One region of the Streptomyces sp. NPDC052023 genome, then DNA from elsewhere that is predicted to be linked to it. Evidence: predicted binding sites of a transcription regulator. Region 1 holds the regulator's gene; each other region holds the start of a gene.

Evidence for each region. Region 1 encodes HrcA, which represses chaperone genes, less so after heat shock. Its sites were predicted from a motif close to TTNGCACTCNGNNNNNCNGAGTGCNAA; they were not measured.
Region 2: groL (chaperonin GroEL) is a predicted target of HrcA. The motif match lies at 5,001-5,027, and genes of this name have one in related genera.
Region 3: groES (co-chaperone GroES) is a predicted target of HrcA. The motif match lies at 7,058-7,084, and genes of this name have one in related genera.

The regions. Positions count from the first base shown of each region.
Region 1 covers NZ_JBIUBW010000001.1:762,698-772,182, reverse strand. Annotated here, with positions in the region: gene ACIHCM_RS03585 (AMP-dependent synthetase/ligase) at 1-5, shown strand, start outside; gene ACIHCM_RS03580 (SpoIIE family protein phosphatase) at 205-2,346, shown strand; gene hemW (radical SAM family heme chaperone HemW) at 2,562-3,794, shown strand; gene ACIHCM_RS03570 (DUF3097 domain-containing protein) at 3,795-4,613, opposite strand; gene ACIHCM_RS03565 (MBL fold metallo-hydrolase) at 4,643-5,377, opposite strand; gene hrcA (heat-inducible transcriptional repressor HrcA) at 5,540-6,556, shown strand; gene dnaJ (molecular chaperone DnaJ) at 6,557-7,693, shown strand; gene ACIHCM_RS03550 (nitronate monooxygenase) at 7,829-8,905, shown strand; gene ACIHCM_RS03545 (16S rRNA (uracil(1498)-N(3))-methyltransferase) at 8,902-9,485, shown strand, end outside.
Region 2 covers NZ_JBIUBW010000011.1:123,770-133,254, forward strand. Annotated here, with positions in the region: gene ACIHCM_RS22545 (trehalose-6-phosphate synthase) at 1-1,158, opposite strand, end outside; gene ACIHCM_RS22550 (glucosyl-3-phosphoglycerate synthase) at 1,252-2,196, opposite strand; SAM riboswitch class I at 2,347-2,502, shown strand; gene thrC (threonine synthase) at 2,521-3,810, shown strand; gene ACIHCM_RS22560 (ubiquitin-like small modifier protein 1) at 3,897-4,172, shown strand; gene ACIHCM_RS22565 (cold-shock protein) at 4,624-4,827, shown strand; gene groL (chaperonin GroEL) at 5,189-6,811, shown strand; gene ACIHCM_RS22575 (hypothetical protein) at 6,891-7,094, opposite strand; gene ACIHCM_RS22580 (NADH:flavin oxidoreductase) at 7,404-8,534, shown strand; gene ACIHCM_RS22585 (hypothetical protein) at 8,646-9,215, opposite strand; gene ACIHCM_RS22590 (DUF4157 domain-containing protein) at 9,335-9,485, opposite strand, start outside.
Region 3 covers NZ_JBIUBW010000006.1:207,965-217,449, reverse strand. Annotated here, with positions in the region: gene tsaB (tRNA (adenosine(37)-N6)-threonylcarbamoyltransferase complex dimerization subunit type 1 TsaB) at 143-796, shown strand; gene rimI (ribosomal protein S18-alanine N-acetyltransferase) at 802-1,311, shown strand; gene tsaD (tRNA (adenosine(37)-N6)-threonylcarbamoyltransferase complex transferase subunit TsaD) at 1,304-2,389, shown strand; gene ACIHCM_RS15770 (hypothetical protein) at 2,386-2,643, shown strand; gene ACIHCM_RS15765 (LCP family protein) at 2,742-3,830, shown strand; gene ACIHCM_RS15760 (methyltransferase domain-containing protein) at 3,991-5,154, opposite strand; gene ACIHCM_RS15755 (polysaccharide deacetylase family protein) at 5,245-6,165, shown strand; gene ACIHCM_RS15750 (polysaccharide deacetylase family protein) at 6,162-6,959, shown strand; gene groES (co-chaperone GroES) at 7,231-7,539, shown strand; gene groL (chaperonin GroEL) at 7,656-9,284, shown strand; gene ACIHCM_RS15735 (ester cyclase) at 9,351-9,485, opposite strand, start outside.

The sequences.
Region 1 (9,485 bases):
CGTAGGGGGCGCCGGGGGGCGTGCGCGGCCGGTCGTCGTGGCGGCCGGCCGCGCACGCGCGCGGGAGCAATATGTGTCGTGCATCCCCGCGCCCCCGGTTGGTTTGCGCCTCCCCGATGCCCATGGCTGGCGCTTTCTGGTCGAAATTGGCCACTTGGGTAACTCCACGCTTATGTGTGAGGTCTGTCTGTCACCCTGTCGGACGTGATCGAGGCGTATTGGTCCGAGCCGCTCGGGGAGCAGTGGACGGGGGCCGTTCCGGCACAAAGGGAGTCCGCGTCCCTTGCCCCCGTGCGCCCCGGCGCACAGGTGCGCGCCGCGCTGGGCGGAAGCCCCCTCGCGCCCGGCACCGCCCGTGGACTGCTGCGCACGGCGTTCCAGGAGTGGACCGCCCTCGGACTGCCCGGCGCCGAGCGGCTCACCGACCGGCTGGCACATGACGCCATGGTCGTCCTCAGCGAGCTGGTCACCAACGCCGTCGTGCACGCCGGCACCGATGTCGAGCTGATCTGCCGGCTGGAACCGGACACCGGTGCCGTCGTCGTCGAGGTCTGCGACCACCACCCGTCCCGGCCGCCGCGGGACGCGGAGGCCGTCCCGGCCGGCGAGACACCGGAGTACGGGCGCGGTCTGCGGCTGGTCGCCGCGCTCTCTGAGACCTGGGGCGTGACGTATCGGCGCGGCGCCAAGTCGGTATGGGCGCGGATGTCCGCCGAGGCGTGCCCGGATGCGGCGGACCACGAAGCGGAACACACGGGCTTCTTCGGCGCCGAGCTGCTCGCGCCCGCGCCGCAGCGGGCCGAACGGGACCGGGACTGGCTCGGCCGGGGCGCGCTGTCCTTTCTCGCCGAGGCGTCCGACCTGCTCGCCGGGCAGCTCGACGAGGACCTGGTCGCCGCGCTCACCGGCCAGCTGATCGTGCCCCGGCTCGCCGACTGGTGCGCGGTCTGGCTGGAGGACGAGGCCCTGGGCGGCCGGACCGGGTGGGCCGACGGCGGCGCGCCGGCCGGGGCGCGCCTGGCCCGGGTGTGGCACGCCAGCGAGGAACGGATCGAGGAACTGCGACGGTGCCTGGAGAAGGAGCCTCCGCGGATGACGGAACCGGGGGCCGTCCCGTCCGGGCCGGTCGTCCATCCCTGGCCGTCGGACGCCTGGGGAGCGGACTCGTGGGCCGGGGAGGGACGGGCCGCCGGCGCGTCTCCCGCGGCCGGGGGGAGGGGCCAAGGTGCGGCTGCCGGGGCCGGGGGGAGGGGCCAAGGTGCGGCTGCCGGGGCCGGGGGGACGGGACACGGTACGGCTGCCGGGGCCGGCGCGCCCGCGCGTGGCCGGGCGCCGGGGATGTCCGTCCCGGACGGGACCCCGCCCCTCGCCCGCGCCGCTCCCTACCCGCCCCCCGGCGGCAGCGCACTCGCCTACCGCCTGGTCGCCGGCGGCAGGCCGCTCGGCACGCTGGTCATCGGGCGGGCCGGCGTCACGGAGTTCCCGGACGAGATCACCGGGCTCGTCGAGGACCTGAGCCGGCGGGTGGCGCTGGCCATCGGGGCGGCCCGGCAGTACGCCCGGCAGGCCACCATCAGCGCCGTGCTCCAGCGCGGGCTGCTGCCCGGCGCGGTCGCCCAGATCCCCGGCATGCGCAGCGCCCTCGTGTACGAGCCCTGCGACAAGGGCGGGCCCAGCGGTGACTTCTACGACCTGTTCCCGGCCGGCGACGGGCGCTGGTGTTTCGCCATCGGGGACGTGCAGGGCAAGGGGCCGGAGGCGGCCGTCGTGATCGGGCTGGCACGCCCCTGGCTGCGACTGCTCGCCCGCGAGGGCTACCGCGTCGCCGACGTCCTCGACCGCCTCAACCAGCTCCTGCTCGACGACGCCACGGAGGCCGCCGACGCGGCCGCGCGCGCCCTGGTCGGCCCCTCCGGCCCCGGTGACGGCCCGCAGACCCGCTTCCTCTCGCTCCTCTACGGCGAACTCACCCCCTTCGACGGGGGCGTCCGCTGCACCGTCGCCTCCGCCGGGCATCCGCTGCCGCTGCTGCTCGGGCCCGGCGGCGACGTCCGTACGGCCGCCCGGCCGCAGACCCTGCTCGGGGTCGTGGAGGACGAGACGTACATCAGCGAGAGCTTCGAGCTGGAGCCCGGGGACACCCTGCTGTGCGTCACGGACGGAGTGACCGAGCGGCGCAGCGGCTCACGCCAGTTCGACGACGGGGACGGGCTGGCGGCGGCGCTGGCGGGGTGTGCGGGACTGGGTGCCGAGGCGATCGCCGAGCGGATCAGGCGGCTGGTGCACGACTTCGGCGGCCGGCCCCCGGAGGACGATCTGGCGCTGCTGGTGCTCCAGGCCGAGTGAGGCCGGGCGTGCGGGCAGCGGGTGGCCCCCGAAGGACGATCTGGGGTGGCCGCCGCAGGACGATCCGGCGCTGCCGGTGCTCCGGGCCGAGTGAGGCCGGGCGGGCGGGCAGCGGGTGGCCCCCGAAGGACGATCTGGGGTGGCCGCCGCAGGACGATCCGGCGCCGCTGGTGCTCCGGGCCGAGTGACGTCCGGCGTACGGGACAATGGAGGACATGCCTTCCGCACTTCCCGACGGCGAGCCCGTCCCGCACGACGGCGCGCTGCCCCCGGCCGCGCTCGCCGGGGCGGCGGACCGACCCCTCGGGTTCTATCTGCACGTCCCGTACTGCGCCACCCGCTGCGGCTACTGCGACTTCAACACCTACACCGCCACCGAGCTGCGCGGCACCGGCGGCGTGCTCGCCTCGCGCGACAACTACGCCGACACCCTGATCGACGAGATCCGGCTGGCCCGCAAGGTGCTCGGCGACGACCCGCGCGAGGCCCGCACGGTCTTCGTCGGGGGCGGTACGCCGACGCTGCTGGCCGCGGACGATCTCGTACGGATGCTGGGGGCGATCCGCGAGGAGTTCGGGCTGGCGGCCGACGCGGAGGTCACGACGGAGGCGAACCCCGAGTCGGTCGACCCGGCGTACCTCGCGGCCCTGCGCGACGGCGGCTTCAACCGGGTGTCGTTCGGGATGCAGAGCGCGCGGCAGCACGTTCTGAAGGTCCTGGACCGAACGCATACGCCGGGGCGCCCGGAGGCGTGCGTGGCGGAGGCCCGCGCGGCGGGCTTCGACCACGTGAACCTGGACCTGATCTACGGCACCCCGGGGGAGTCCGACGACGACTGGCGGGCCTCCCTGGACGCGGCGCTGGGCGCGGGCCCGGACCACATCAGCGCCTACGCCCTGATCGTCGAGGAGGGCACGCAGCTCGCCCGCCGGATCCGCCGGGGCGAGGTGCCGATGACGGACGACGACGTGCACGCCGACCGCTACCTGATCGCCGAAGAGCGGCTGTCCGCGGCCGGCTTCGACTGGTACGAGGTGTCCAACTGGGCCACCTCGGACGCCGCCCGCTGCCTGCACAACGAGCTGTACTGGCGGGGCGCGGACTGGTGGGGCGCGGGGCCGGGCGCGCACAGCCATGTGGGAGGCGTGCGGTGGTGGAACGTGAAGCATCCGGGGGCGTACGCCGCCGCCCTGGCGGAGGGCCGCTCGCCGGGCGCCGGACGTGAACTCCTGACGGGCGAGGATCGCCGGGTGGAGCGGATTCTGCTGGAGCTGCGTCTGCGGGAGGGCGTGCCGCTGGCCCTCCTCCGCGAGGAGGGCGTGGAGGCGTCCCGCCGAGCGCTGTCCGAGGGGCTGCTCCAAGAGGGGCCGTACGAAGAGGGGCGTGCGGTGCTGACCCTGCGGGGGCGGTTGCTGGCGGACGCGGTGGTCAGGGATCTGGTGGACTGATCACTCCGGCGGGTGACCGCTGCCCGTGACGAAGTCGATCAGTTCCTCCACCCGCCCCAGCAACTCCGGCTCCAGGTCCTTGTAGGACCCCACTTGCTGCAGAATGGCCTGCCACACCGCCCCGGTGTTCTCCGCCGGCCACCCCAGCGCCCGGCACACCCCCGTCTTCCAGTCCTGCCCGCGCGGCACCGTCGGCCACCCCGCGATCCCCAGGGCCGACGGCTTCACCGCCTCCCAGATGTCGATGTACGGGTGGCCCACCACCAGGGCGTGCTCGCTCGTCACCGCCTGCGCGATCCGCCATTCCTTCGTGCCCGGCACCAGGTGGTCCACGAGGACGCCCAGCCGTGCGTCCGGGCCCGGTGCGAAGGACTCCACGATCGCCGGGAGGTCGTCGACGCCCTCCAGGTACTCCACGACCACCCCCTCGATGCGCAGGTCGTCGCCCCAGACCCGCTCGACGAGCTCGGCGTCGTGCCGCCCCTCGACGTAGATGCGCCCGGCGCGGGCCACGCGCGCGCGTGCGCCGGGGACGGCGACCGAACCGGACGCGGTGCGGGTGGGGCGTGCCGGGCCGGTCGACGGCCGTACGAGCGTCACCACCCTGCCCTCCAGCAGAAAGCCCCGCGGCTCCAGCGGGAACACCCGGTGCTTGCCGAAGCGGTCCTCCAGGGTCACCGTGCCCGCCTCGCAGCGGATCACGGCCCCGCAGAAACCGGTGCCGGGCTCCTCGACCACCAGGCCGGGCTCCGCGGCGACCTCCGGGACGGGCGTCGGCTTCTTCCACGGCGGGGTCAGGTCCGGAGAGTACTGGCGCATTCGCATGACGATATGGACAGCCCGTTACGTCATCCGTGCGACACGCCGAAGCGCGCGGCCAGGGCGTCGCGCTGGCGCCGTACGAACGCGGCGTCCACGACCGCACCGTGACCGGGCACGTACAGCGCGTCCTCGCCGCCGAGGCCGAGCAGCCGGTCGAGGGCGGCCGGCCAGTGCGAGGGAACCGCGTCCGGGCCCGCCTGGGGCTCGCCGGACTCCTCCACCAGATCGCCGCAGAACACCACCTCCGGGTCACCGGGCACCAGCACCACCAGGTCGTACGCCGTGTGCCCCGGGCCCACGTTCGCCAGTAGCACCTGCCGCCCGGGACCGAGGTCGAGGGTCCACTCGCCGGACACGAGGTGGCGGGGCGGGACCAGTGTGTCGGCCGCCTCCTGCGCCGCCGCCGCGTCCAGGCCGTGGCGGACGGCGTCCGCGCGGAGTTCCTCACGCCCGCGACGGCCGCCGAGCACCCCGTCCACGCCGACCGCCCCGAAGACCTCCGCGCCGGCGAAGGCGGCCGCGCCGAGGACGTGGTCGAAGTGGGGGTGGGTGAGCGCGAGATGAGTCACACGCCCGCCCACCAGCGCCTCCGCCCGCGCCCGCAGCGCCGCCCCCTCGGCGAGGCTCGACCCCGCGTCGATCAGCAGCGCCGCGCCCCGGCCCGTCACCAGCCCCACCGTGCAGTCCCAGCCGGGCAGCCGGCACCGCCCGACGCCGCCCGCGAGCCGCTCCCAGCCCACCTCTTCCCAAGTCACGCTCATACGGCGACGCTAGCCGTACGCCCCCGCCCGGCACGACCGCACGGGACCGGCCTTGCCCGGGGTGTACCCGACGGCCGTACACTGGGCCGGTAGGGCTGGCACTCGCGTACGCCGAGTGCCAGGGGGAGCGCCAAGGGGACGACGTACTGGAGGTGTGCGCGGATGCTCAGTGAACGACGGCTGCAGGTGCTGCGCGCGATCGTCCAGGACTACGTCGGCACGGAGGAGCCGGTCGGTTCCAAGGCGCTCACCGAACGGCACAGCCTCGGTGTCTCCCCGGCGACGGTCCGCAACGACATGGCGGCGCTGGAGGACGAGGGGTTCATCGCCCAGCCGCACACCAGCGCCGGGCGCATCCCGACCGACAAGGGCTACCGGCTCTTCGTCGACAAGCTCGCCGAGGTCAAGCCGCTGACCGCGCCGGAGCGGCGCGCGATCCAGAACTTCCTCGACGGCGCCGTCGACCTCGACGACGTGGTGACCCGGACGGTGCGGCTGCTCGCGCAGCTCACCCGGCAGGTCGCGGTCGTGCAGTACCCGTCGCTGACCCGGTCCACGGTGCGGCACGTGGAGCTGCTCTCGCTGGCTCCCGCGCGCGTGATGCTGGTGCTGATCACGGACACGGGGCGGGTCGAGCAGCGGATGGTCGACTGCCCGGCGCCGTTCGGTGAGGCGTCGCTGGCGGATCTGCGGGCGCGGCTGAACAGCCGGGTCGCGGGCCGCCGTTTCACAGACGTGCCGCAACTGGTGCAGGATCTGCCGGAGGCCTTCGAGGCTGAGGACCGCGGTACGGTCCAGACGGTGCTCTCCACCCTGCTGGAGACGCTCGTCGAGGAGACGGAGGAGCGGCTGGTGATCGGCGGCACGGCCAATCTCACCCGCTTCGGACATGACTTCCCCCTCACCATCCGGCCGGTGCTGGAGGCGCTGGAGGAGCAGGTCGTGCTCCTCAAGTTGCTTGGCGAGGCGAAGGATTCGGGCATGACCGTGCGCATCGGGCACGAGAACGCCCATGAGGGACTCAACTCCACGTCGGTGGTGTCGGTGGGCTACGGTTCGGGCGGCGAGGCGGTTGCCAAGCTCGGCGTGGTCGGACCGACCCGCATGGACTACCCGGGAACGATGGGAGCGGTACGCGCAGTGGCACGGTACGTCGGACAGATCCTGGCGGAGTCGTAAGTGGCCACGGACTACTACGCCGTCCTCGGCGTGCGCCGCGACGCGTCGCAGGAAGAGATCAAGAAGGCCTTCCGGCGGCTCGCGCGCGAGCTGCACCCGGACGTCAACCCCGATCCGAAGACCCAGGAGCGGTTCAAGGAGATCAACGCCGCTTACGAGGTGCTCTCCGACCCGCAGAAGAAGCAGGTCTACGACCTCGGCGGTGACCCGCTGTCGCAGGCCGCCGCCGGTGGCGCGGGCGGCTTCGGCGCGGGCGGCTTCGGGAACTTCTCGGACATCATGGACGCGTTCTTCGGTACGGCGTCGCAGCGCGGGCCGCGCTCGCGCACCCGCCGTGGCCAGGACGCGATGATCCGTATCGAGGTCGAGCTCGACGAGGCGGCCTTCGGCACGACCAAGGACATCCAGGTCGACACGGCCATCGTCTGCACCACGTGCAGCGGCGAGGGCGCGGCGCCGGGTACGTCGGCGCAGACGTGTGACATGTGCCGGGGCCGGGGTGAGGTCTCGCAGGTCACCCGGTCCTTCCTGGGCCAGGTCATGACCTCGCGCCCGTGCCCGCAGTGCCAGGGCTTCGGCACCGTGGTCCCGAACCCGTGCCCGGAGTGCGCGGGCGACGGCCGCGTGCGGTCGCGGCGCACCCTGACGGTCAAGATCCCGGCCGGCGTCGACAACGGCACGCGCATCCAGCTCGCCGGTGAGGGCGAGGTCGGGCCCGGTGGCGGTCCGGCCGGTGACCTCTACGTCGAGATCCACGAGCTGCCGCACCAGACCTTCCAGCGCCGCGGTGACGACCTGCACTGCACGGTGACGATCCCGATGACGGCGGCGGCTCTCGGCACCAAGGTGCCGCTGGAGACCCTGGACGGCATGGAGGAGGTCGACATCCGCCCGGGCACCCAGTCCGGCCAGTCGATCCCGCTGCACGGCCGGGGCGTCACGCACCTGCGGGGCGGTGGACGCGGCGACCTGATCGTGCACGTCGAGGTCCAGACCCCGACGAAGCTGGACGTGGAGCAGGAACGCCTGCTGCGCGAGCTGGCCAAGCTGCGCGGTGAGGAACGCCCGCAGGGGCAGTTCCAGCCCGGGCAGCAGGGGCTGTTCTCGCGGCTGAAGGACGCCTTCAACGGGCGCTGACGGCGGGAGCCGCCGGCGCGTCCCCAGGGCGTTCCCGGCGGACGTGGGGCCGCGAAGCCGAGCGGCTTGCCCCTGGCCTATGCCAGGCGGCAGGCCCGATTCGGACTTGTTCGAAGGACGTGGCAACATGCGGTCATGTCCTCCGCGCTGACCGATCTCGTCCCGCTCCCGATCGTGCAGGCCCCCATGGCGGGCGGCGTCTCCGTACCCCAGCTCGCCGCGGCCGTCTCCGAGGCCGGCGGGCTCGGATTCCTCGCGGCCGGGTACAAGACGGCCGACGGCATGTACCAGGAGATCAAGCAGGTGCGGGGGCTGACCGGCCGCCCCTTCGGCGTGAACGTGTTCATGCCGCAGCCCGAGTATGCCGAGCCCGCCGCCGTCGACGTCTACGCCCAGCAACTGGCCGGCGAGGCCGCCTGGTACGAGACCGAGCTCGGCGACCCCGACGGTGGCCGGGACGACGGCTACGAGGCCAAGCTCGCGGTGCTGCTGGACAACCCCGTGCCGGTGGTCTCCTTCCACTTCGGGGTCCCGTCCCGCGACGTCCTCGACTCCCTGCGCCGGGCCGGGACCCTCACCCTGGTCACCGCCACCACCCCCGACGAGGCCCGGGCCGTCGAGCAGGCGGGCGCGGACGGCGTGATCGTGCAGGGCGCCGAGGCCGGCGGCCACCAGGGCACCCACCGGGACATCCCCGAGAACGACGGCTCGGCCATCGGGCTGCTCTCCCTGCTGGGCCAGATCCGTGAGGCGGTCGGCCTGCCGCTGGTCGCCGCCGGAGGCATCATGCGGGGCAGCCAGATCGCCGCCGTGCTGGCGGCCGGCGCGAGCGCGGCCCAGCTCGGCACGGCGTTCCTCGCCACGGCCGAGTCGGGCGCCAACGCCGTGCACAAGCAGGCGCTGACGAACCCGCTCTTCGTCCGTACGGAACTCACCCGCGCCTTCTCCGGCCGCCCCGCCCGCGGTCTGGTCAACCGCTTCATGCGCGAGCACGGCCCGTACGCTCCCGCCGCCTACCCCGAGCTCCACCACCTGACCTCCCCGATCCGCAAGGCCGCCACGAAGGCGGGCGACGCGCAGGGCATGTCGCTGTGGGCGGGGCAGGGGCACCGGATGGCGCGTGAGCTGCCCGCCGGGCGGCTGGTCGAGGTGCTGGCGGCGGAGCTGGCGGCGGCCGGGACAGCGTTGTCCGGCCGGGGTGGTGCCGGATGACCGCGCCGGTGTTCGTCGTCGGTCACCTCGACGCGGGCAGCGGCGGGCGGTACGTCCTGGACGGGCCCGAGGGGCGGCACGCGGTCTCGGTGAAGCGGCTGCGGGCCGGTGAGGACGTGGTCCTCACCGACGGGGCCGGGCGCTGGGCGCAGTGCGTGGTCGTCGGCACCGAGGGCAAGGACCGGCTGATCGTCCAGATGGACTCGATGGCCGAGGAGCCGGAGGCAGAGCCGCGCATCACGGTCGTCCAGGCCCTGCCCAAGGGCGACCGGGGCGAGCTGGCCGTGGAGACCATGACCGAGGTCGGGATCGACGCGATCGTGCCGTGGGCCGCCTCCCGCTGCATCACCCAGTGGAAGGGCGAGCGCGGCGCCAAGGCCCTCGCGAAGTGGCGGGCCACCGCCCGCGAGGCCGGCAAGCAGTCCCGGCGCGTGCGCTTCCCCGAGGTCGCGGACGCGGCGACCAGCAAGCAGGTCGCCGCGCTGCTGGCGAAGGCCGATTTCGCCGCCGTGCTGCACGAGAGCGGCACGGAGCCGCTGGCCGGGGCCGAACTGCCCACCGAGGGCGAGATCATGCTGGT
Region 2 (9,485 bases), on a different contig from region 1:
GTCGGACACCACCGGCACCTCCTTGGCGACCAGGTTCATGCCGTCGCGGATCGGGTTGACCAGGGCCACGTCCGCGAGCCGGTAGGCGGCGAGCGAGCGGGCGAAGTCGTCCTTCACGTGCAGCACGACCGGCGTCCAGCCCGGCGTCCCGTAGCGCTCGTTGATCTCCTCGGCCACCCGCCGCACCTCGGCCGTGTAGTCGCGGTACACGGCGAGGTCCTGCCGCGAGGGGTAGGCGAAGGCGACGTGAACCACCCGTTCGCGCCACTCGGGGCGGTCGTCGAGCAGCTGCCGGTAGGCCAGCAGTCCGCGCACGATGTTCTTGGACAGCTCGGTCCGGTCGACGCGGACGATCGTCCTGCGGCCCTCGCCGACCTCCGCCCGCAGCGCGGCCATCCGCTCCTCGACGTCGGCCTCGTGGGCGCGCTTGCGCAGGAAGTCGGCGTCGGCCCCGAGCCCGTGCACGCCGATCCGTGTGTCCCCGAGCCCTCCGGTGAACGTCTCGCAGCAGGCCGTGAAGGCGTCCGCCCACCGCCGGGTGAGGAAGCCGAGCCGGTCCGCGCCGAGCATCCCGCGCAGCACCTGTCCCGCGACGTCGTCCGGCAGCATCCGGAAGTACTCCGGCGGCGCCCACGGGGTGTGCGAGAAATGGCCGATCCGCACGTCGGGCCGCAGTGCGCGCAGCATCCCCGGCACCAGCGTCAGGTGGTAGTCCTGCACCAGCACCGCGGCGCCCTCGGCCGCCTCCTGGGCCAGCGCCTCGGCGAACGACCGGTTGTATGCCTCGTACGCCGCCCACTGCCGCCGGAACTCCGCGTCGAAGACCGGCTCCAGCGGCGTCTGGTACAGCATGTGGTGCACGAACCACAGCACGGAGTTGGCGATGCCGTTGTACGCGTCGGCGTGCACCCCGGCCGCGATGTCCAGCATCCGCACACCGGACTCGCCCACGCCGCGCCGCACCGCCTCGCGGTCGCCGTCGCCGAGGGCGGAGCACACCCACAGCGCGCCGGCGTCGGGGCCGATCGCGGAGAGGCCGGAGACGAGCCCGCCGCCACCACGCCTGGCGTGCAGCGAGCCGTCGTCACGCACCTCGTACGAGACCGGGCCCCGGTTGGAGGCCACCAGTACCTGCGCAGGACCGTACGTCGAAGCCATACGCCTCAACCTAGCCCTCTCCTGATCCGCTCAAACGTACGGTTCGAGACCGAAAGGCGGCCGTATACAGCCGTACGCTGCCGTACCCAGCGCTCAGGCCACTTTCCGGGCCGCGTACTCCGCGATCTCCACCATCGGCGGGCGTTCCTCCGTGTCCACCGAGTACGTCCGTGGCTCGAACCCGTCCTCCACCCGTTCGAACTGGGTGAGGCACGGGCGGACGAGGTGGCCGCGGGCCAGCCGGAGCTGGGCCGTGCGGTAGATCGCCGCCGCCATCCGGCCGAGCGCCTGCCCGTCCTGGTGACGGTGCTTGCGCACGCCGACGTCCACCTGGGCGAGGGCGTCCAGCCCGACCAGATGCAGGGAGTCCACGAGCATGCCCAGCTCCACGCCGTACCCGACCGGGAACGGCAGCTGCTCCAGCAGCGAGCGCCGGGCCGCGTACTCACCGCCGAGCGGCTGCACGAAGCCGGCCAGCTGCGGCCAGTGCAGGTTCAGCAGCGGGCGTGCCACCAGCTCGGTCACCCGGCCGCCCTGCCCGGCGGCGTCGCCCAGGGGGCGGTCGTACATCCCCTTGACGAGGGCGATGTCCGGATCGGTGAGCAGCGGTCCGACGATGCCCGTGACGAAGTCCGAGGAGAACTCCTTCAGGTCGGCGTCGATGAAGCAGACGATGTCGCCGCGGGTGACGAGCAGCGAGCGCCACAGCACCTCGCCCTTGCCGGGGACGGGCGCGACGCGCGTGAGTATCCCGTCGCGGTGTTCCACCCGGGCGCCCGCCGCGGCGGCCACCTCGGAGGTGCGGTCGGTGGATCCGGAGTCGACCACCACGATCTCGTCGACCAGCGGCACCTGCTCCACGAGGTCGTGCCGGATCGCGGCGACGATGTCACCGACGGTCTCCTCCTCGTCCAGCGCGGGCAGCACGACACTGATCGTCTGGCCCGTGCCGTGCTTCGCGGCCAGGACCGTGTGGAGCGGCCGGTCGGCCAGCGACCAGGAGCGGGTGCTCAGCCAGCGCTCGACTTCCTCCAGCACGGTCCGGTGCTCCTCTGCATTTCGTGATCCATCTCGCGGTTCGGACGACTATCTCAGCAGTCCTGGCCTTCGGTTACAGTCTTGAACAACGCTGGTGACCATCGCATGTCGGGGGCCGTCGGCGCGCACCACGGCATGACAACCACATACAGCTCATCCAGAGGGGCAGAGGGAAACGGCCCGTTGAAGCCCCGGCAACCCTCCAGTCGGTTCTCGTAGATCGTTCTCGATCGTTCCGCGAGGCTCCCGGCTAGGGAAGGTGCCAATTCCGTCTCACGGCGAGATGCGTCGTGAGGAAGATGAGGAGAAAGGGCCTCGCCTCACATGGCTGTGCAGACTGTCGCAAGCAGCACCAGCAACCCCACCGTCGACCTCGGTCCCGCCGCGGCGCTGTCCTGCCGCGAATGCGGCCACCGCGTCCCGCTCGGCCCGGTCTTCGCGTGCGAGGAGTGTTTCGGCCCGCTGGAGATCGCCTACGACTTCTCCGCGTACGAAGCGGAGGAGCTCCGCAAGCGCATCGAGGCGGGCCCGTCGAACATCTGGCGTTACGCGCCGCTGCTGCCCGTCCCCGCCGACGTGGCCGGCAAGCCGAACCTGAACCCGGGCTGGACCCCGCTGGTCCAGGCCGACCGCCTCGCCGGTGAACTCGGCGTGGAGCCCGGCAAGCTGTTCGTCAAGGACGACTCCGGCAACCCGACCCACTCCTTCAAGGACCGGGTGGTCGCCCAGGCCCTGGAGGCCGCGCGGGCCTTCGGCTTCACGACTCTCTCCTGCTCCTCCACCGGCAACCTCGCCGGTGCCGTCGGCGCCGCCGCCGCCCGGGCCGGCTTCCGCTCCTGCGTGTTCATCCCGCACGACCTGGAGCAGGGCAAGGTCGTGATGGCCGCGGTCTACGGCGGCGAACTCGTCGGCATCGAGGGCAACTACGACGACGTGAACCGCTTCTGCTCCGAACTCATCGGCGATCCGGCGGGCGAGGGCTGGGGCTTCGTCAACGTGAACCTGCGGCCGTACTACGCGGAGGGGTCCAAGACCCTGGCGTACGAGATCTGCGAGCAGCTCGGCTGGCGGCTGCCCGACCAGATCGTGGTGCCGATCGCGTCCGGCTCCCAGCTGACGAAGATCGACAAGGGGCTCCAGGAGCTGATCAAGCTCGGTCTCGTCGAGGACAGGCCGTACAAGATCTTCGGGGCGCAGGCCGAGGGCTGCTCGCCGGTGTCGACCGCGTTCAAGTCGGGGCACGACGTCGTACGGCCGCAGAAGCCGAACACCATCGCCAAGTCGCTGGCCATCGGCAACCCGGCCGACGGGCCGTACGTGCTGGACATCGCGCGGCGTACCGGCGGCGCGGTGGAGGACGTGACGGATGCTCAGGTCGTGGACGCGATCAAGCTGCTCGCGCGGACCGAGGGGATCTTCGCGGAGACCGCGGGCGGGGTGACCGTCGGGGTCACGCGCAAGCTGGCCGAGAACGGGGCGCTGGACCCGTCGCTCACCACCGTCGTACTCAACACCGGTGACGGTCTGAAGACTCTGGACGCGGTGGCGGGGACGGGACTCACGGCGACGATCCGGCCGAGCCTCGACTCGTTCCGCGAGGCTGGTCTCGCGTAAGAGAGCTTTGCACTTCGTCTGCGGGCCGGTGGGCGCCGGCTCCCAGTCCCCGCCCCCTGGGGCGTCACCCTGACCGGAGGTTCCACGTGAGCGTCACTGTCCGTATCCCGACCATCCTGCGCACCTACACCGGTGGCCAGGCCGAAGTCACCGCCGACGGGGCGACCCTCGCCGAGGTGATCGACGACCTGGAGAAGAACCACACCGGCATCGCCGCCCGGGTCCTGGACGACCAGGGCAAGCTGCGCCGGTTCGTCAACGTGTACGTCAACGACGACGACGTCCGCTTCGAGCAGGGGCTGGAGACGGCGACCCCGGACGGCGCAGGCGTGTCCATCATTCCGGCGGTGGCCGGAGGCTGAAAGGCCGCCGAAACCGCCCACGCGTTACCGTGAGTAAGTCCGGTTACTCAATGTTCATCGAATTGCCCCCTCCGTGAGAGAAGCGGAGGGGGCAATTCAGTGTGGTTGAGCGCGGTAGAGTTGGGGAACGCGTCGCGAGGTGACATGCCGGACGCATATGAGTTCCGGCTCCGGTGCGATGAGAAGTAGCCAAAGTGTGTGGCTCTTTTGCGCCTTTCATTCCTTTTATGGAGCCCGACTTGCCCTGAATTCGGGCAGATTCTCCCTAAATTGCCGACCGTCTGCACCCAGATTTCTCGTCCGATTGACCTGTTGCAGACGGCAGTTGGACAGATACATTCAGCCGCGGTCGACGCGTTCCGGCGCACGCCCCCGGTGAACAGGGGGCGAGGTCTGACCCGGATCCGCGAAGTGCGGATCTGTGCAAGGGCCAGTAATAGGGGAGTTAGGCATGGCTCAGGGCACCGTCAAGTGGTTCAACGCGGAGAAGGGGTACGGCTTCATCGCGGTCGACGGTGGTGCGGACGTCTTCGTCCACTACAGCGCGATCCAGATGGACGGCTACCGGACCCTCGAAGAGGGTCAGCGGGTCGAGTTCGAGATCTCGCAGGGTCAGAAGGGCCCGCAGGCCGACATGGTTCGCGTCACCGCTTAAGCGCGCGACCACCGCATGTGACGTTTTTGTTCGAAGGGCCCGTACCTCTCCGGAGGGGCGGGCCCTTCGGCGTGCGCCCCCTGGGGCGCGCCTTGTGCCCCCCCTGTGCCCGCCTTGTGCCCGCATCCGGTGTTCGCGGGTGGCGGAGCCCCCGGCCCGGATCCGGGGAGGCGCTTGCACTCGGCAGGGGCGAGTGCTAATCATTGCGTTAGCACTCTGAAGGTGAGAGTGACAAAGAAGGACCGGGTCGGTGAGGCCGCAGGCCGGGTGGGGCAAGGAACCACGAGGCAGGCGAGCCGTCCGTCGCGGGCGCGGGCGCGGTCCGAAGGAATCACCCCCAGTCCTGGAGGGACCACTTCACATGGCCAAGATCATCGCGTTCGACGAGGAGGCGCGGCGCGGCCTCGAGCGCGGCATGAACCAGCTCGCGGACGCCGTGAAGGTGACGCTCGGCCCCAAGGGCCGCAACGTCGTCCTCGAGAAGAAGTGGGGCGCCCCCACGATCACCAACGATGGTGTCTCCATCGCCAAGGAGATCGAGCTCGAGGACCCGTACGAGAAGATCGGCGCCGAGCTGGTCAAGGAAGTCGCCAAGAAGACGGACGACGTCGCCGGCGACGGTACGACCACCGCCACCGTCCTCGCCCAGGCGCTCGTCCGTGAGGGCCTGCGCAACGTGGCCGCCGGTGCCAACCCGATGGCCCTCAAGCGCGGTATCGAGAAGGCCGTCGAGGCCGTCTCCGGCGCCCTGCTCGACCAGGCCAAGGAGGTCGAGACCAAGGAGCAGATCGCCTCCACGGCCTCCATCTCCGCCGCCGACACCCAGATCGGCGAGCTCATCGCCGAGGCCATGGACAAGGTCGGCAAGGAAGGCGTCATCACCGTCGAGGAGTCCCAGACCTTCGGTCTGGAGCTGGAGCTCACCGAGGGTATGCGCTTCGACAAGGGCTACATCTCGGCGTACTTCGCCACCGACATGGAGCGCATGGAGGCGTCGCTCGAGGACCCCTACATCCTCATCGCCAACTCCAAGATCTCCAACGTCAAGGACCTGCTCCCGCTCCTGGAGAAGGTCATGCAGTCGGGCAAGCCGCTGCTGATCATCGCCGAGGACGTCGAGGGCGAGGCCCTGTCGACCCTGGTCGTCAACAAGATCCGTGGCACCTTCAAGTCCGTCGCCGTCAAGGCCCCGGGCTTCGGTGACCGCCGCAAGGCCATGCTCGGCGACATCGCCATCCTCACGGGCGGCGAGGTCATCTCCGAGGAGGTCGGCCTCAAGCTGGAGAACGCGACCCTGGACCTCCTGGGCCGCGCCCGCAAGGTCGTCATCACCAAGGACGAGACCACCATCGTCGACGGCGCCGGCTCCGCCGACCAGGTCGCGGGCCGGGTCAACCAGATCCGCGCCGAGATCGAGAACAGCGACTCGGACTACGACCGCGAGAAGCTCCAGGAGCGTCTGGCGAAGCTGGCCGGCGGCGTGGCCGTCATCAAGGCCGGTGCCGCCACCGAGGTCGAGCTCAAGGAGCGCAAGCACCGCATCGAGGACGCCGTTCGCAACGCGAAGGCGGCCGTCGAGGAGGGCATCGTCGCCGGTGGTGGCGTGGCCCTGCTCCAGGCCTCCACGGTCTTCGAGAAGCTGGACCTGGAGGGCGACGAGGCGACCGGCGCCAACGCCGTGAAGCTCGCCCTGGAGGCCCCGCTCAAGCAGATCGCCGTCAACGGTGGTCTCGAGGGTGGCGTCATCGTCGAGAAGGTGCGCAACCTGCCCGTCGGCCACGGCCTGAACGCCGCGACCGGTGAGTACGTCGACATGATCGCCGAGGGCATCATCGACCCGGCGAAGGTGACCCGCTCTGCCCTGCAGAACGCCGCCTCCATCGCCGCGCTGTTCCTCACCACCGAGGCCGTCATCGCCGACAAGCCGGAGAAGGCCGCGGCCCCGGCCGGCGGCGGCATGCCGGGCGGTGACATGGACTTCTGATCCTTTTCGAGGATCGGACCCGTCCGTAAGTACCGAGGGCGGCACCCCCTGGAGACAGGGGGTGCCGCCCTCGGGCGTTTCACACGCCGGGGGCGTAGTGCCCGTGGCGACGGCGGGCTGACGGACGTCGTTCGGCACCGCCGCCCGCCCGGCCGGTGAGCCGTCCGCGCCGCGCACCGAGTGCGGGTCGAAGTGCGCCGATCAGCAGCCCGTCCGGGACGAGCCAGGAGGCGGCGCGGGCGAGCAGGCCGAGCTGGTCGCCGACGTAGTGCAGCCCGTGCACGCAGGTGAGCAGGTCGTACGTCCGGTCCGGCGCCCAGGTCCCGACCGGCGCGACGGCCTCCTGCCAGCCGGCTCAGGGGGTCCATGCCCAGCTCGCGGGCGTAGCTGTCGACCCCGGCCGACCGTGCTCCCGGTTCATCGTGGCCCGGATCACAGAAGGTTTGTCGTGCGGGACGGAATGGCGCGCGCCGCAGGGTGGTTGACGCGGAGGTGTGCTTCCATGCATGCGCATAATTCGCATACGCATGAACCTTCCGTGAAGCCCGTGCGTGTGCGTGAGACGTCAACCGGCATTCCGAGGAGTTACCACGTGACCGTCACCGCCTCCCCCCACCTCTCCCGAGCGGCCCAGGTCCTTGCGCGGCCCTTCACCGTGGGCGGCCTCACCGTCCCCAACCGGATCGTGATGGCGCCGATGACCCGCAAGTTCTCGCCGGGCGGCGTACCCGGCGCGGACGTGGCGTCGTACTACTCCCGGAGGGCCGGGGCGGGCGTCGGCCTGATCGTCACCGAGGGCACCTACGTCGGGCACGAGTCCGCCGGGGAGAGCGACTCCGTCCCGCGCTTCCACGGTGAGGAGCAGCTGGCGGGCTGGGCGAAGGTCGCGGAGCAGGTGCACGCGGCGGGCGGGAAGATCGTGCCGCAGCTGTGGCACATCGGCATGGTGCGCCGTCAGGGCGAGCCGCCGTACCCCGACGCCCCGGCGGTCGGCCCGTCCGGGGTGCGGCCGGACGGCTCCGAGGGCACCGGGCGGGTGATGACCCAGCAGGACCTGGACGACGTCGTCGAGGCCTTCGCCGAGGCGGCCGCCGCGGCCGAGCGGATCGGCTTCGACGGGGTCGAACTGCACGGCGCCCACGGCTACCTCATCGACCAGTTCCTGTGGGCCGGCACCAACCGCCGTACCGACGCCTACGGCGGTGACCCGGTGGCCCGTACGAAGTTCGCCGCCGAGATCGTGGCCGCCGTACGTGCCTCCGTCTCGCCGGACTTCCCGGTCCTCTTCCGCTACTCGCAGTGGAAGCAGGAGGCGTACGACGCGCGGCTCGCCGAGACCCCGCAGGAGCTGGAGGCGATCCTCGCCCCGATCGCGGCGGCCGGCGTCGACGGCTTCCATGCCTCGACACGCCGCCACTGGCTGCCGGAGTTCGAGGGTTCGGACCTCAACCTCGCGGGCTGGACCAAGAAGCTCACCGGCAAGGCCGCGATCACGGTCGGGTCGGTGGGCCTGGACGGGGAGTTCCTCGGCGCGTTCGCCGGCAAGGGCGCCGGTGTGGGCAGCATCGACAACCTGCTGGACCGGCTGGAGCGTGACGAGTTCGACCTGGTCGCCGTGGGGCGGGCGCTGCTGCAGGATCCGCGGTGGGCGGCGAAGGTGCTCGCGGGCCGGCTCGACGAGCTCACGCCGTGGGACGCGGCGTCGCTGGGGTCGCTGAGCTGAGCTGGGCGTCGTTCCTGCCGCGTCAGCAGTCCGGCGGCAAGGCGTCCGGGGCGGCGCCCCCGACGGCGCACAGGCCGCTGCCGGAGTCCGCGAAGGCGTGACCGCCGCCGGTCACGGATTGCCCATCGGCTCGATGTCGACGCGCACCGGCGTGCCCCACACCCGGAGCACCTCGTAGTCGGTGAACTCGTGCACGAGCCGGTACGCCGTCGCGGGCCGCGAACCGCGCCGCTGGGCCGCCAGGTACAGCTCGGCCTCCCGGCGGTCCCGGCGCGGGGTGCCGCACAACTGCCACTCCTGCCCGTTCCACAGCTCCGGCAGCCACCGCTGCTGGGGCTGCGGCCGGTCACCGCGCACGCCGTACCGGGACGGCGCGGAACCGGTGTGCGCGGCGGGCGCCGCGGGCCCGTTGAACTCGGCACGCCGCGCCGCGCGGCGCCGGGTCTCGCACAGCAGGCACCGGTCGGGCGCGCTCTCGTCGACGGGACCCGCCGGATGCTCGGCACAGCGGGTGCTGGGCGCGGCGGTGGTGACGCTCTCCTCCAGCAGGTCCAGAGCCCGCCGCAGATCGGTCCTGACCTCGTGCAGCCGTGCGTCGGGGGTGTCACCGGTGAGGGCCTCGCCATGCTCCCCGAGCAGCCGGAGAGCGCGCCCGAGGGCGGTGAGCTGAGCGTGATTCATGAGCGGTCGCCTGTGGTCCTTCCTGACCGGCGCGGGCCTGCGACGGTACGAGGCAATGGTGACCGAACACCAGCCCGCGGACGCACGGCGCCCCCAGGGCCTGTCCGACAGGCCCTACGTCAGTCGGAGGCCTTCTTCCATTTCGCGCCCACCCTCTGCCAGCGGGCGAGGTCGGGCGGGGACAGTATGGCGCCCTGGTGCTGGGCCACGTGAAGACGCTGCGCTTCCCGGAGCCTGTCCGCGACGGCCTGCCAGTCCACGGGCGGCTGG
Region 3 (9,485 bases), on a different contig from region 1:
TGGTTACGTTAGGTGACGGTAGCAGCACTCAGGGGATGGATCGGGGCGGCCGTGGCCGCGACCGGGCACCGTGTCGGGGCCGCCGGGGGCCGTCGGTGCCATGGCGTCGGCCACCGGGCGCGAGGAGCCGTACGCTGAATGCGTGCTCTTGCTCGCTCTGGATACCGCCACCCCCGCCGTGACCGTCGCCCTGCACGACGGCACGGACGTCATCGCCTCGTCGAGCCAGGTGGACGCCCGCCGGCACGGTGAGCTGCTGCTTCCGGCCGTCGATCGCGTCCTGACCGACACCGGAACGAAACTCGACGCCGTCACCGGGATCGTCGTAGGCATCGGCCCGGGGCCGTACACCGGGCTGCGCGTCGGGCTGATGACCGCCGACACCTTCGGGCTCGCCCTCGGCGTCCCCGTGCACGGCGTGTGCACGCTGGACGGACTCGCCTACGCGACCGACATGGAGGGGCCCTTCGTCGTGGCGACCGACGCCCGGCGCAAGGAGGTCTACTGGGCGCGGTACGACGACTCCCGTACCCGCGTCACCGACCCGGCCGTCGACCGGCCCGCCGACATCGCCGGGCAGGTCGAGGGCCTGCCCGCCGTCGGCGGGGGCGCGCTGCTCTACCCGGACACCTTCCCGGTGGCGCACGAGCCCGAGCACGTCTCGGCCGCCGCGCTCGCCCGGCTCGCCGTCGAGCGGCTGGACAAGGGCGAGGAACTGCCCCCCGCCCGGCCGCTCTACCTGCGCCGCCCGGACGCCCAGGTGCCCAAGAACTACAAGGTGGTCACGCCCAAGTGACCGAGGTGACCGAGCCCGTGACGCCCGTGCTGCGGGAGATGCGCTGGTGGGACATCGACGCCGTGCTGGAGCTGGAGCGGAACCTGTTCCCCGACGACGCCTGGTCGCGCGGCATGTTCTGGTCCGAACTCGCCCACGCCCGCGGCCCCGGCGCGACCCGGCGGTACTTCGTCGCCCAGGACGGCGACCGGATCGCCGGGTACGCCGGGCTCGCCGCCGCCGGTGACATCGCCGACGTCCAGACGATCGCCGTCGCCCGCGACTACTGGGGCAGCGGCCTCGGCGGACGGCTGCTGACCGAACTGCTGCGGGCGGCGACCGCGTTCGAGTGCACCGAGGTGATGCTCGAATGCCGGGTGGACAACGTCCGCGCGCAGAAGCTCTACGAGCGCTTCGGCTTCGAGGGCATCGGCTTCCGGCGCGGCTACTACCAGCCGGGGAACGTGGACGCCCTGGTGATGCGCCTGACCGACCCAGCAACCTCCGTACAAGGAACCGAGATCCGACATGGCTGACGAACCCCTGGTGCTGGGGATCGAGACCTCCTGCGACGAGACCGGTGTGGGCGTCGTGCACGGCACCACACTGCTCGCGGACGCCGTCGCCTCCAGCGTCGACGAGCACGCCCGCTTCGGCGGCGTGGTGCCCGAGGTCGCGTCCCGCGCGCACCTGGAGGCGATGATCCCGACCATCGACCGGGCGCTGAAGGAGGCGGGGGTCGGCGCGAAGGACCTGGACGGCATCGCGGTGACGGCCGGGCCGGGGCTGGCGGGCGCGCTGCTGGTCGGCGTGTCGGCGGCGAAGGCGTACGCGTACGCACTCGGCAAGCCCCTGTACGGCGTCAACCACCTCGCCTCGCACATCTGCGTGGACCAGCTGGAGCACGGGCCGCTGCCCGAGCCGACGATGGCGCTGCTGGTGTCCGGCGGCCACTCGTCGCTGCTGCTCTCCTCCGACATCACCTCCGACGTGCGGCCGATGGGCGCCACCATCGACGACGCGGCCGGCGAGGCCTTCGACAAGATCGCCCGGGTGCTGAACCTCGGTTTCCCCGGCGGCCCGGTCATCGACCGCTACGCGCGCGAGGGCGACCCGGAGGCGATCGCGTTCCCACGCGGCCTGACCGGCCCGCGCGACCCGGCGTACGACTTCTCCTTCTCCGGGCTGAAGACCGCGGTGGCGCGCTGGATCGAGGCCAAGCGGGCGGCCGGCGAGGACGTGCCGGTGCGGGACGTGGCGGCGTCCTTCCAGGAGGCGGTCGTGGACGTGCTGACCCGGAAGGCCGTGCGGGCCTGCCGTGACGAGGGCGTCGACCACCTGATGATCGGCGGCGGTGTCGCCGCCAACTCCCGGCTGCGCGCCCTCGCACAGGAGCGCTGCGAGGCCGCCGGCATCCGCCTGCGGGTGCCCCGGCCCAAGCTGTGCACCGACAACGGCGCGATGGTCGCGGCGCTGGGCGCGGAGATGGTGGCCCGCAACCGGCCGGCGTCCGGCTGGGACCTGTCGGCGGACTCGTCACTGCCGGTGACGGACCCGCACGTGCCCGGGCACGACCATGTGCACGAGGTCAGCAAGGAGAACCTGTACTCGTGACGGTCGCGTTGATGTGGGAGGCGCGGGCGGTTCCCGGGCGGGGCGAGGAGCTGCTGGCGTGGGCGCGCGCACAGCGTCTCGTCCCCGGGCCGCTGCGCCGGGAGACCTTCCGCGCCCCGCAGGACCGGGTCCTCGTCATCACCTGGTGGGACGAGGCCCACGACGCCGTCCTCCCGGAACTGCCGGAGCCGGACGGGGAGCTGGTCACGCGGGCGGTGCACCGGTGGCGGTTCGAGCCGGTGGACGAGGAGTGAGGCGTCCGGACTGCCGGACGTCTGAGAAGTCTTAGATTCTCCGAAGAAAACAGGGTTCGCGTCCCCACGCGAAACAATTCGGACGTACGTTCCTGTTCGTGACGGGACACATAACGGAACATGGCGGGAACGGGGACGGCGACGGGGGTCCCAGAGGCCGGGGAGGCCGAGGAGACGGCACGGGGAACCGGCGGAAGGGTGCGCTGAAGACCGCCGGTCTCCTCCTCGCCGGGGTGCTGGGGCTCGGCGGTGCCGGGGCGGGCTGGCTCTACTGGCAGCTGAACGGCAACATCAAGAGCGTCGACATCAACGGCGCCCTGGGGGACGACCGCCCGGCGAAGCCGACGCCCTCCACCTCCGTCTCCGCCCCCGCGGCGCCCCGCGAGGCGGTGAACATCCTGGTGCTGGGCTCGGACTCGCGGGCCGGCGCCGAGAACCAGGCCCTCGGGGGCGGCGACAGCGCCGGAGCCCGGTCCGACACGGCGATGGTCGTGCACCTCGACGCCGGACGCACGGGGGCCACCGTGGTCAGCATCCCGCGCGACACCCTGGTCACCCGTCCGTCCTGCCCGCTGGAGCCGGGCGGGGACGCGGCCGGGGCCCAGGGCGTCATGTTCAACAGCGCGTACGAGCTGGGCGGTCCGGTGTGCGCGGTGAAGACCGTCGAGTCGATGACCGGCGTCCGTATGGACCACTACATCGAGATCGACTTCGCCGGATTCGCCCGGCTGGTGGACGCGCTCGGCGGGGTCACCGTCACCACCGGGGCGGACATCGAGGACGAGGACAGCCGGCTCACCCTGGCGGCCGGCACCCACCACCTCGACGGCGAGCAGGCCCTGGCCCTGGCCCGCACCCGGCACGGCATCGGGGACGGCAGCGATCTGGGGCGCATAGGCCTTCAGCACCAGCTCGTGAAGGCGCTGCTGGAGCAGGCCGCGTCGACCGGCCTGCTGTCGGACCCGAGCCGTCTGTACGAGGTCGCGGACGCGGTGACCGGGAGCCTGACGACCGACACCGGCCTCGACTCGCTGCCCGAGCTGACGAGGCTCGGCGAGAGCCTGAGCGGCCTGCCGGCGGAGGCCGTGGAGACGGTGACGATGCCGGTGGTGCCGGCGGCCTCGGACCGCAACCGTGTGGTGGCGAAGGAGCCGGAGGCGGCGGAGCTGTGGGAGTCGCTGCGGTAGGCCCCGGGCGAGCGGCCGGGGCGGCGGAACCGCGCGGAACCCTTCATGTGGCCGAGGCATGATCACCGGGTTCCCCACGGCACCGACGCCGTGATCCCCGAGGGGGCCGGCCAAGGGCTGCGCGATCGGCAAGGCGGTCGTCGCGTCCTGAGGGCGCCCGTCAGCTCGCCGGGTGGCCGATCAGCATCGTCGGGGCCCCCGCCACCCGGGTGAGGAACACCGTCGCGGAGTGGGGTCCCTGCGGCTTCACCTTCTTGCGGAGCTCCTCCGGTTCCACCGCCGAGCCCCGCTTCTTCACGGTCAGGATCCCCACCTCCCGTTCCCGCAGCAGGGCCTTCAACTTCTTCACGTTGAAGGGCAGTTGGTCGGTGATCTCGTAGGCGGAGGCATACGGTGCGGGGCGCCGCTCGTCGGCGGTGACGTACGCGATCGTCTCGTCGATCAGCCCGCCGCCGAGCTCCGCGGCAACCTCGGCGACCAGATGGGCGCGGATGACGGCGCCGTCGGGCTCGTACAGGTAGCGCCCGACGGGGCGAACCGCCGGGTCGGGCAGGCCGCGGGAGCGCAGGGTGCGGGGGCCGGGGAGGAGAGTGGCGCGCACCAGGCCGGGCTCGGTGCCGAACCACAGCACCGCCTCCTTCACATCCCCGCCGTCCGAGATCCACTCCGCCTCGGCCACGTCGGGAACCGCCTCGTGCGGGATGCCGGGCGCGACCTTCAGGGCGGCGTGCGGGGTGGTCGCCGCGGCCCGGACGGCCCAGGAGAGCGGGGGCGAATACGCCTCCGGATCGAAGATCCGGCCCCGGCCGCCGCGCCGCGCCGGGTCCACGAACACCGCGTCGTACGCCGAGAAGTCCACCTCGGTGACGTCCGCCTCGCGCACCTCGATCAGCGCGTCCAGCCCCAGCGCCTCGGCGTTCGCCCGCGCGACGGCCGCCGTCGGCGCGTCGCGGTCCACGGCGAGGACGCGGATCCCGGCGCGGGCGAGGGCGATCGCGTCACCGCCGATGCCGCAGCACAGGTCGGCCACGGAGGTCACGCCCAGCTCGGCGAAACGCCGGGCGCGGTACGTCGCCACGCTCGCCCGCGTCGACTGCTCGACCCCGTGCGCCGTGAAGTACATCCGCTCGGCGTCCGCCGCCCCGAACTTGGCCACCGCACGCTGCCGCAGCCGCGCCTGACCGAGCGCCGCCGACACCAGGTCGGCCGGGTGGTCGCGGCGCAGCCGGGTGGCGACCGCGAGTTCCTGGGCGGGGTCGGTGCCGCGCACCTCGTCGAGGAGGGCCCGGCCTTCGGGGGTGAGGAGAGGGGCGAGGTCGTTCACCGGGACATTGTCGGCCAGTCGGTGGATGGTCCGCCGCCGGCGGCGGTGTCAGCGGGGGTTGGGGGGTGGGGCCTGGGAAGATCCGGCCCCATGGGACTAGTAGTACAAAATGACAAAAAAGGGCCGAATGGCCGCCTCAGGGCCTCGACGACCATGGCGGGAGTCGCCGTACTGACCGCCGCCTCCCTCGCCTCGGGCTGCGCGCGGAGCGACGAGGCGCCCCCGCCACCCCTCAAGGCGCCCCCGGCCCGCGCCCTCGACGGATACGCCGCCAAACTCCGCGCCGAGCACGCCGCGCGGGTCGCCGCCGCGAAGCGCTGGGGCCTGAAGGAGACCCCGCTGAGGGCGCCGGCACCGCCCGCGCGCAAGCCGCACATCGCCACCCGCGACGGATTCGAGGTGGACGGACACGTGGAGCAGAAGCTTCCGCCGGTCTTCACCACCGTCCCCACCAAGGAGAAGGTCGTCTTCCTCACCATCGACGACGGCGCCGAGAAGGACCCCGCGTTCCTGCGGATGATGACCGAGCTGAAGATCCCGTACACCGCCTTCCTCAGCGACTACCTGGTGAGCGAGGACTACGGCTACTTCAAGAAGATGCAGGCCAGGGGGGTGACCCTGAACAACCACACCCTCAACCACCCCTATCTGCCCGGCCTGTCCTACACCGAGCAGAGGGACGAGATCTGCGGCATGCAGGACGTCATCGAGCAGCGCTACGGCAAACGCCCGCGCCTGTTCCGCCCGCCCTACGGCAACTACAACTCCGACACCCTGCACGCCGCCAAGGACTGCGGCATCACGCACGTGCCGCTGTGGAACGAGGAGGTCTTCGTCGACCGCTGGGACTACCGCGAGTGGGACCGCGACATCCACCCCGGCGACATCGTCCTCAGCCACTTCCGGGGCACCGACGACTGGGCGGGCGAGATGCCCGACATGATCCGCGTCTTCCTCGACAAGATCACGGCGAAGGGGTACGCGGTGGGACGCCTGGAGGACTACCTGTGACTCGGCGCGGGTGGACGGCCGGGGCCGCGGTGCTGCTGGCCCTGCTCGCCGGCTGCGCACCTCCCGACGTCCCCCGCGGGCGGTCGGTGGAGGCGGGGGCGGCACCCGGCTCGGCCGCCACGCAGCCCCCGCCGTACCGCCGCTGGGGGCTGTCCGCGCCGCTCTCCGCGCCGCCCTCGCAGCTGCGCCACCCCGCCCGGCCGGCGGACGGGCTCGCCCCGGTCCTGGACCGCATCGCGACCACCCACAAGGTCGTCTTCCTCACCTTCGACGACGGCGCCGAGAAGGACCCGCGCTTCGTCGACATGGTCCGCGAACTGCGCCTGCCCGTGAGCATGTTCCTCACCGACAGCGTCGTCGGCCCCGGCTACGGCCACTTCGCGCGCCTGCGCTCGGTCGGCGCGAGCGTGCAGAACCACACCCTCGACCACGCCGCCCTGCGCGGGCTGCCGTACGCCGGGCAGCGCGCCGAGATCTGCGGCCAGCAGCAGAAACTCCGCGCCCGCTTCGGTGTCCGCCCGCATCTGTTCCGCCCGCCCTACGGCACGTACGACACGACGACCCGCAAGGCGGCCGCCGACTGCGGCATCAAGGCGATCGTGCTCTGGCGCGCCACGATGAACGCGGCCGACCTCACCTTCACCAAGGGCCCCGCCCGCCTGCGCCCCGGTGACATCGTCTCGGTCCCCTCGACCGAGACCCCCGAGCCCATGCTGCGCGAACGCACGACGCGCCTGCTCCGCCGGGTCCAGGAGGCGGGCCTGACCGTGGGGCGGCTGGAGGACTACCTCTGAGGGGAACGCCGGGAGGTGCGGGGCGGCTCTCCGGGACGCCTGGCACGCTGCGCGCACCGCCGCACGCGAGTGCCGTACGGCCGACGCGCCACGGGCAACTGGCACTCCGCTTGACCGAGTGCTAACCGCAGTCATAGTCTCGGCTCTGGCACTCCCCACTGGAGAGTGCCAACACAGCGACGGGCAGGTCCGGCACCCGCGACGACGGATCGACCTGGTCGCCACCTCAGACAGTTAACCCCGTGAGATCTCCGAAGGGGGAGGTCGGATCGTGACGACCACCAGCTCCAAGGTTGCCATCAAGCCGCTCGAGGACCGCATCGTGGTCCAGCCGCTCGACGCCGAGCAGACCACCGCCTCTGGCCTGGTCATTCCGGACACCGCCAAGGAGAAGCCCCAGGAGGGCGTCGTCCTGGCCGTGGGCCCGGGCCGCTTCGAGGACGGCAACCGCCTTCCGCTCGACGTCGCCGTCGGCGATGTCGTTCTGTACAGCAAGTACGGCGGCACCGAGGTGAAGTACAGCGGCGAGGAGTACCTCGTCCTCTCGGCTCGCGACGTCCTCGCGATCATCGAGAAGTAGTTCACCCACAGCACACCGCTTTGAGCTGCGCCCCTGGCACCCGCGACCGATAACGAAGCCGGGCGTCCGGGGCGCAGTTCATTTACCGCAGACTTTCCGAGAGGGCTCCCGCTGCCATGGCGAAGATCCTGAAGTTCGACGAGGACGCCCGTCGCGCCCTCGAGCGCGGCGTCAACAAGCTCGCCGACACGGTGAAGGTGACGATCGGCCCCAAGGGCCGCAACGTCGTCATCGACAAGAAGTTCGGCGCCCCCACCATCACCAACGACGGCGTCACCATCGCCCGCGAGGTCGAGGTCGAGGACCCGTACGAGAACCTCGGCGCCCAGCTGGTGAAGGAGGTGGCGACCAAGACCAACGACATCGCGGGTGACGGTACGACCACCGCGACCGTCCTGGCCCAGGCGCTGGTCCGCGAGGGCCTGAAGAACGTCGCCGCCGGCGCCTCCCCGGCCGCCCTGAAGAAGGGCATCGACGCCGCGGTGAAGGCCGTCTCCGACGACCTGCTGGCCTCGGCCCGCCCGATCGACGAGAAGTCCGACATCGCCGCCGTCGCCGCGCTGTCCGCCCAGGACCAGCAGGTCGGCGAGCTGATCGCCGAGGCGATGGACAAGGTCGGCAAGGACGGTGTCATCACCGTCGAGGAGTCCAACACCTTCGGCCTGGAGCTGGACTTCACCGAGGGCATGGCCTTCGACAAGGGCTACCTGTCGCCGTACTTCGTGACGGACCAGGAGCGTATGGAGGCCGTCCTCGACGACCCGTACATCCTCATCCACCAGGGCAAGATCTCCGCGATCGCGGACCTCCTGCCGCTGCTGGAGAAGATCATCCAGTCCAACGCCTCGAAGCCGCTGCTGATCATCGCCGAGGACGTCGAGGGCGAGGCCCTCTCCACCCTCGTCGTGAACAAGATCCGCGGCACCTTCAACGCCACCGCGGTGAAGGCCCCCGGCTTCGGCGACCGCCGCAAGGCGATGCTCCAGGACATGGCGACCCTCACCGGCGCCACGGTCATCTCCGAGGAGGTCGGCCTCAAGCTCGACCAGGTCGGTCTGGACGTCCTCGGCTCCGCCCGCCGCGTCACCGTCACCAAGGACGACACCACGGTCGTCGACGGCGCCGGCAAGAAGGAGGACGTGGAGGGCCGCGTCGCGCAGATCAAGGCCGAGATCGAGGCCACGGACTCCGACTGGGACCGCGAGAAGCTTCAGGAGCGCCTCGCGAAGCTGGCCGGCGGCGTGTGCGTGATCAAGGTCGGCGCCGCCACCGAGGTGGAGCTGAAGGAGAAGAAGCACCGTCTGGAGGACGCCATCTCCGCGACCCGCGCCGCGGTCGAGGAGGGCATCGTCTCCGGTGGTGGCTCCGCGCTCGTCCACGCCGTGAAGGTGCTGGAGGACAACCTCGGCAAGGAGGGCGACGAGGCCACCGGTGTCGCCGTCGTCCGCCGCGCCGCCGTCGAGCCGCTGCGCTGGATCGCGGAGAACGCGGGCCTGGAGGGCTACGTCATCGTCTCCAAGGTCGCCGAGCTGGAGAAGGGCAGCGGTTACAACGCCGCCACCGGCGAGTACGGCGACCTGGTCAAGGCCGGCGTCATCGACCCGGTCAAGGTCACCCGCTCCGCCCTGGAGAACGCCGCCTCCATCGCCTCCCTGCTGCTGACGACCGAGACCCTGGTCGTCGAGAAGAAGGAAGAGGAGCCGGAGGCCGCGGGCCACGGCCACGGTCACGGCCACGCGCACTGACGCAGGACCGCACCGAGGAGGCCCGGCACCGGACGGTGCCGGGCCTCCCCGTTTCCCCTCGCGGGTCTACCGTTCCATCTCCTCGAACGCGCCCAGCTGCTCCATCAGCCCCAGCCGGTCGTACTCCCACCAGGCCTCGGCGAGCCTGCCGTCAACGCCGCAGCGGAAGACGGTCGTCCCCGTCATGGTGACGTCCTTGCC